3 regions of the Stenotrophomonas oahuensis genome follow, and region 2 is predicted to be linked to each of the others. Evidence: predicted binding sites of a transcription regulator. Region 2 holds the regulator's gene; each other region holds the start of a gene.

Region 1 (2,263 bases), 2.3 Mb from region 2:
ACTGGTGGAAGCCGCGATTGATGAGCGCCTGCATGAGACGACCGCCCAGTGGGACCCGCGTCCGTCGCTGGGCGTGGTGATGGCGGCTTCGCCGTATCCAGAAACGCCGATCACCGGTGATGTGATCACTGGCTTGGACCAGGTGCCGGTCAGTGCCAAGGTGTTCCATGCCGGCACCACGCTGGACGGGCAGGGCCAGGTGCTCAGCGCCGGTGGCCGCGTGCTGTGTGTCGCCGCGCTGGGTAGCAGCGTCGGTGAGGCGCAGGCCAATGCGTATGCCGGCGTGGCCAAGGTCACGTGGGAACATGAGTTCCATCGTGGTGATATTGGTTGGCGTGCGATTGCGCGCGAGCAGGCGTAACGTACGACGACGCCCGACCAACGGTCGGGCGCTACCGTGGCCGGTAGGTGCCGACCGTTGGTCGGCACACGCACGCAGACAACAAAAAACCCGGCAAGGCCGGGCTTTTTGTTTGATGCTTTTGCCGCAGGATCAGGCCGCGAACAACGCCTTCATCTTCTTCAGGGCGTTGGCTTCGACCTGACGGATGCGCTCGGCGGAGACGCCGTACTCATCGGCCAGTTCCTGCAGGGTGACCTTGCTGTCGGCGTCCAGCCAGCGGCGACGGATGATGTCGCGCGAGCGGGCGTCGAGCTCGGCCAGGCCTTCGCGCAGCAGCTGCAGCTGGTTGTCTTCGCTGTCGGCGCGCTCGTAGGCCATCGACGGGTCTTCGTCGTTGGCAACCAGGAACGCGGCCGGCGACGGCGGGGCGTTGTCGTTGTCTTCGTCGGTCGGTGCGTCGAAACCGATATCGCGACCGGACAGGCGCGATTCCATTTCCAGCACTTCACGCTCGGAGACGTTGAGGTCCTTGGCCACGGCGCTGACTTCGGCCGCGTTCATCCAGCCCAGGCGGGTCTTGGACTTGCGCAGGTTGAAGAACAGCTTGCGCTGCGCCTTGGTGGTGGCGACCTTCACGATGCGCCAGTTCTTCAGAATGAACTCGTGCATTTCGGCACGGATCCAGTGCACCGCGAAGGAGACCAGGCGAACGCCCATGTCCGGGTCGAAGCGCTTCACCGCCTTCATCAGGCCGATGTTGCCTTCCTGGATGAGGTCGCCCAGGGCGAGGCCGTAGCCGTTATAGCCACGGGCCACGTGCACCACGAAGCGCAGGTGGGAATGGACCAGCTCGCGCGCGGCGTCCAGGTCCTGCTCGTCGCGGAAGCGGCGGGCCAGGTCCTGCTCGTCATCGACCGACAGCACCGGGATCTGGTGCACGGCACCGATGTAGGCGTCCAGCGAACCGAGCGCACTGGGAATCGGGAGATTGTTTGCCACAAGGGCAGTAGAGGTGTTCTGGCTCATGGTCGTCATTTTAGCAGTCCGGTATTTGGACTGCTGGGGGGTTAAAAAGTTCCAGTGTTCCGCAGGCGAAACGCTGGCTCAGATCACCCGTCTAACGTACAGGGAAATGGTGACAGTGGCGAGTGGTCCCCACTCTACCTGAAACGTATATTTTTCAACGACATAGAGCCAAAAGCGTCATGGATGCGTCGTTTTGGGCCGGATAATCCCAACCCGTTCAGCCTATTCAGGATGAAAACGTTGCCATGGATTCAGGCCAGGGCGGTGGATGGGAAGGGTTTCAGGGGGACGGGCATGGCCCGTCCCTACCCTTGCTTACCGGCGGCCGAACTTCGGGCTCGCCCAGCCTTCCCGCCGCGCCCGGTCCACTTCGTCCTCTTCGCCGTGTGCCGGCTCGGTCAACGGCTTGGTCGCCTTGCTGGTCGCCATGGCGGCCTTGTTGACCGTGTTGCTCCACACGGTGAGGTCGACGACGTGCGGGTCGTTCTCGTGGGCGATCAGGCGATCTACCAGCAGCCGCACCAGATCGGGGGCGTGGTACTTGCGACGCTTGGCGATGCCTTTGAGGCGGCAGCGCATTTCGTCTTCCATCTTGAACTTGAACCACTTCGGATTCTTCATCGACGGTTCCTCAGATGGGGCGGGATGTGGCTGTAGGGCAGCACTTCGGTGTAGCGCACGGTGCGGTCCAGAATTTTGGGAACGTGCAAGGCTACCGGGCCATGCGGGCCGATCACGCGGTAGAGCAGGAAGCCTTCGCCGTACTCAGTGCGGATGCGGGTGCCGGAGCCCATGCCGACTTCGCTGAGCCAATGGCCGCGTGACATGAGGAACGGGGTGGTGGGATCGTCGTAGATGTCCCAGGGGATGCCGTGTCCGGCGGTGGGGGCGACG
Region 2 (2,263 bases):
AACGCAGCAGGGCGACCTCGTTCTGCAGGGCCTCCAGCTGCTGCTGCAGCGAAGAACCTTCGGCAGCGGCGTCGGCCGGGGACGGGGTGGCGGTATCGGGCTGATCTTGATTCATGTTCGGGTCCTTGGCGGTCACTCCCCGCCTCCACACCCCCTATGTGGGCGCGGCGGACCGATTCAAGAGCAGATGACGCTTTCAGGTGCGGTCACGGGACAATCCACCGCTAGAGGGTGCGTCCAGCGCCGCCCCCAGCACCTGGGCGGTGGCCTCCACCAGCGGAATCATGCGGTCGTAGGCCATCCGTTTCGGGCCGATCACCCCGAGCACGCCCAGCACCTGGCCGCCGGCCGAGTACGGCGCGGTCACCAGCGACACGCTTTCCAGCGGCACCACCCCGGTTTCCTCGCCAATGAAGATGCGCACCCCCGGGGCCTGGCTGGTGCGTTCCAGCAGCTGCAGGATCTCGCGCTTGCTGGCGAATACGTCAAACAGCTCGCGCAGCCGTTCCAGGTCGGACAGGTCCTGCACCCCCATCAGCCGGGTCTGCCCGGCCAGCACGATGTCATCGGCCGGCGGGGCCAGGGCCTGCTCGGCCAGCTCCACGCTGTGGGCCAGCAGCTGCTCCATTTCCGAACGGGCCTGGCGCAGCTCCAGCAGCAGGCCGGCGCGGATCTCGGCCAGGGTGCGGCCGGCGCAATGCGCATTGAGATAGTTGGCGACCCGCTCCAGCTCGGCCGGCTCCCAGGCGCGGCGGGGCTCGATCACCCGGTTCTGCACCTCGTTGTCGGCGAATACCAGGATGGCCAGCACCCGGCGCGCGTCCAGCGCCACGAAATCGATATGCCGGAATGCGAACTGTTCGCGCCGGGGGGCACCCACGACACCCACGAAATGACTCATCGCCGACAGCAGTTCCGAGGCACTGCCCAGCAGCGCCTGGGTGCCGGTACCGCTGGACAGCTCGCTGCGCAGGCGCTGCAGTTCGCCCTCGCCCGGCGGCTGCATCTTGACCAGGCTGTCGACAAACACCCGGTAGCCGGTGGCGGTGGGTACCCGCCCGGCCGAGGCATGCGGTGAGCTGAGCAGGCCCAGATCCTCCAGGTCGCCCAGGATGTTGCGGATGGTGGCCGGGCTGACGTCCAGGCCAGCCAGTCGCGCCAGCGTCTGCGACCCCACCGGTTCCCCATCCTGGATATGGCGCGCGATCAGGGTCCGCAGCAGGTGGCGGGCGCGCGGTGCCAGCGGTGGCGAAGGTGCGTGCATGGAATCAGCCTGTGAGACGCCCGCCTTGATAATGGCTGGCGTGGACGTTGGCAAGTCATTGGAGTGGCCCCGCGCCCATGCTAGCGTTGCGCGGCTCAAGAACCCAATACCATGCTCAGACATCTTTCGATCAAGGATTTCGCCGTCGTCCGCGCCACCGAACTGGAGTTCGGGCCGGGCATGACCGTAGTCTCCGGTGAAACCGGGGCCGGCAAGTCGCTGATGGTGGACGCACTCGGCTTCCTGTCCGGCCTGCGCGCCGACAGCGGCGTGGTCCGCCACGGGGCCGCCCGCGCCGAACTGTCGGCCGAGTTCGCGCCCGACGCCGACGCACCCGCGCGCGCCTGGCTGCGCGACAACGAACTGGACGATGACGACCAGTGCCAGCTGCGCCGGGTCATCCGCGCCGACGGCGGCTCGCGTTCGTGGATCAACGGCCGCCCGGTCACCTTGACCCAGCTCGGCGAGCTGGCCGGCATGCTGGTGGAGATCCATGGCCAGCACGACCAGCAGGCCCTGCTGGCGCGCCCCTCGCAGCTGGCGCTGCTGGACGCCTACGCCCGCAACGAGGCCGAGCGCAGCCAGGTACGCCAGGCTGCCGCCCGCTGGCAGGCGCTGGTTGACGAAGCCGAGGCGCTGTCGCGCCAGGGCGACGTCAGCGACCGCATCGGTTTTCTGGAACACCAGCTGGGCGAGCTGCAGCGCGAGGACCTGGAGCCGGCCTCGATTGTCGGACTGACCAGCAGCCACCGCCGCCAGGCCCATGCCGGTGCCCTGCTCACCGCCTGCGACGTGGCCGCCGCACGCCTGAATGGCGATGACGACAGCGCCGTGCTGCAGCAGCTGCAGCAGACCCGGCACGAGCTGTCGCGGGTGGCCGAACACGACCCGCGCCTGGGCGACGTGGACGCCCTGCTGGACGGCGCGGCCATCCAGCTGCACGAAGCCCTGGCCCTGCTCGACCGGGTGCACGGCGACCTGGATGCCGACCCGGAGCAG
Region 3 (2,263 bases), 2.3 Mb from region 2:
GCAGGTCGCGCACGCTGGAGATCTTCTTGTCGTACAGCAGGATGAACGGGTCATCCAGGTCGGCGGTCTGCGACTGCTGGTTGTTGATGAAGTACGGCGACAGGTAGCCGCGGTCGAACTGCATGCCCTTGACCACGTCCAGCTCGTTTTCCAGACCCGAGCCTTCTTCAACAGTGATCACGCCTTCCTTGCCGACTTCCTTCATGGCTTCGGCAATGATGTTGCCGATCGACTCGTCGGAGTTGGCCGAGATGGTGCCGACCTGGGCAATGGCCTTGTCGTCAGCGGTCGGCTGGGAAATGCTCTTCAGCTCGGCAACGGCGGCCACAACGGCCTTGTCGATACCGCGCTTGAGGTCCATCGGGTTCATGCCGGCGGCCACGGCCTTGGCACCTTCGCGGATCAGGGCCTGGGCCAGCACGGTGGCGGTGGTGGTACCGTCGCCGGCGTCGTCGTTGGTACGCGACGCGACTTCCTTCACCATCTGCGCGCCCATGTTCTCGAACTTGTCAGCCAGTTCGATTTCCTTGGCGACGGAGACGCCGTCCTTGGTGATGGTCGGGGCGCCGAAGCTCTTTTCCAGCACGACGTTGCGGCCCTTCGGGCCCAGGGTGGCCTTGACGGCATTGGCGAGCACGTTGACGCCGCGCACCATGCGCGAGCGAGCGTCTTCACCGAAACGAATATCTTTGGCAGCCATTGCGATTACCTTCTATGTGTATTTGGAAACGGGATCAGCCGATGACGGCCAGCACGTCGTCTTCGCGCAGCACCTTGTACTCGATGCCGTCTGCCTTGTAGGTGCTGCCGGCGTACTGGCCGTAGATCACCTTGTCGCCCACCTTCAGGGCCGGCGCGCGCACGCTGCCGTTGTCCAGCGGCTTGCCCGGGCCCACGGCCACGACTTCACCCTTGGTGGACTTTTCCTTGGCCGAATCCGGGATCACGATGCCACCGGCCGAAATTTCGTCGGCTTCGATCGGCTTGACCACGACGCGGTCGTGAAGCGGCTTGATGCTCATGAGTGACCTCTTAAGTTATTGATTGGTCTGAAAAAGTCTGGCGATGTTAGCACTCGCCCCAGGCGACTGCCAGCACCGCTCGCAAAAAAGCCCGGCGATCCGGGACAGGGCAGAGATGGTGCTGTCCCCCACCCTTTCAAGGGTCGATTACGAACTTTTTTGCCGCAAGCAGCCCGATCCGGCGCGTTCGGCAGCACTCCGATCAAATAAACCGCCAATTTCTTGACGCAGGTCGCAGTGTGTAGTGCCGATTGCGACATTCCGTCATCTGGATTGGCTAGATTCGCCCGGCACAACCCAATCACAAGGAGTGGTAGATGAGGTTATCGAGCCCGCTTTACCTGGCCTGCCTGCTGGCCCTGACCGCCGCCGGCCCTGCCAATGCCGACGTATTCATCAATGAACTGCATTACGACGACAGCACCCCGGCCGGGGATGTCGGCGAAGCCATCGAGGTGGTCGCCACCGGCGGCGAGGATCTCAGCACCTACCGGCTGTACCTTTACAACGGCAGCACCCCCTCGGCCGCGACCGTCTACGCCAACAACCCGGTACCGGCCGGCACCGCCGCCAGCTGCGGCAGCGCCCGCATCGCCACGGTGACCTACCCCACCAACGGCCTCCAGAACGGCTCCAACGACGGCATTGCCCTGGTCGACGCCAGTGGCACCGTGGTCCAGTTCATCAGCTACGAAGGCACCATCACCGCCTCCGGCGGCCCGGCCGCCGGCCTGACCAGCCAGAACATTCCGGTCAGCGAAAGCAACAGCACCGCCCCCGGCACCTCGCTACAGCTCACCGGCAGCGGCAGCCAGTACAGCCACTTCACCTGGGCTCCCTCGGCCGCGCAGACCTTCGGCGCCTGCAACAATGGCCAGACCTTCAGCGGCAGCGGTGGTGGCACCGGGCCAAATACCCCGCCGTCGGTGAAAACGACGACGCCGGAACAGGGTTCGACCAGCTTCCCGGCCGCCGCCGACCTGGTGGTGACCTTCAGTGAGTCGGTCACCGTCAGCAGCGGGGCGTTCACGCTCAGCTGCGGCACCTCCGGCACGGTCCCCCTCACCCACCCCAGCAGCGGCACCACCTTCACGCTGTCCACCAACACCGCGCTGGAAGCGGGGGAAGCCTGCCGCTTCGACATCCGCGCGGCCCGCATCAAGGACGCGCAGGGCGCCCGCCCGGCCGCCGACACCCGCATCGCCTTCACTGTCGCCAGCGGTGGCGGTGGTGGTGACCCG

What was found. Region 2 encodes HrcA, which represses chaperone genes, less so after heat shock. Its sites were predicted from a motif close to TTNGCACTCNNNNNNNNNGAGTGCNAA; they were not measured.
Region 1: the regulator HrcA is predicted to act here: its motif matches at 1,380-1,406, upstream of rpoH (RNA polymerase sigma factor RpoH).
Region 3: the regulator HrcA is predicted to act here: its motif matches at 1,069-1,095, upstream of PDM29_RS04825 (co-chaperone GroES).

Annotation. Positions count from the first base shown of each region.
Region 1 is NZ_CP115541.1:1,155,016-1,157,278, forward strand. It holds gene purD (phosphoribosylamine--glycine ligase) at 1-361, shown strand, start outside; gene rpoH (RNA polymerase sigma factor RpoH) at 494-1,369, opposite strand; gene PDM29_RS05100 (hypothetical protein) at 1,685-1,990, opposite strand; gene PDM29_RS05105 (hypothetical protein) at 1,987-2,263, opposite strand, start outside.
Region 2 is NZ_CP115541.1:3,423,446-3,425,708, reverse strand. It holds gene grpE (nucleotide exchange factor GrpE) at 1-115, opposite strand, end outside; gene hrcA (heat-inducible transcriptional repressor HrcA) at 197-1,264, opposite strand; gene recN (DNA repair protein RecN) at 1,376-2,263, shown strand, end outside.
Region 3 is NZ_CP115541.1:1,091,422-1,093,684, forward strand. It holds gene groL (chaperonin GroEL) at 1-700, opposite strand, end outside; gene PDM29_RS04825 (co-chaperone GroES) at 735-1,022, opposite strand; gene PDM29_RS04830 (endonuclease) at 1,340-2,263, shown strand, end outside.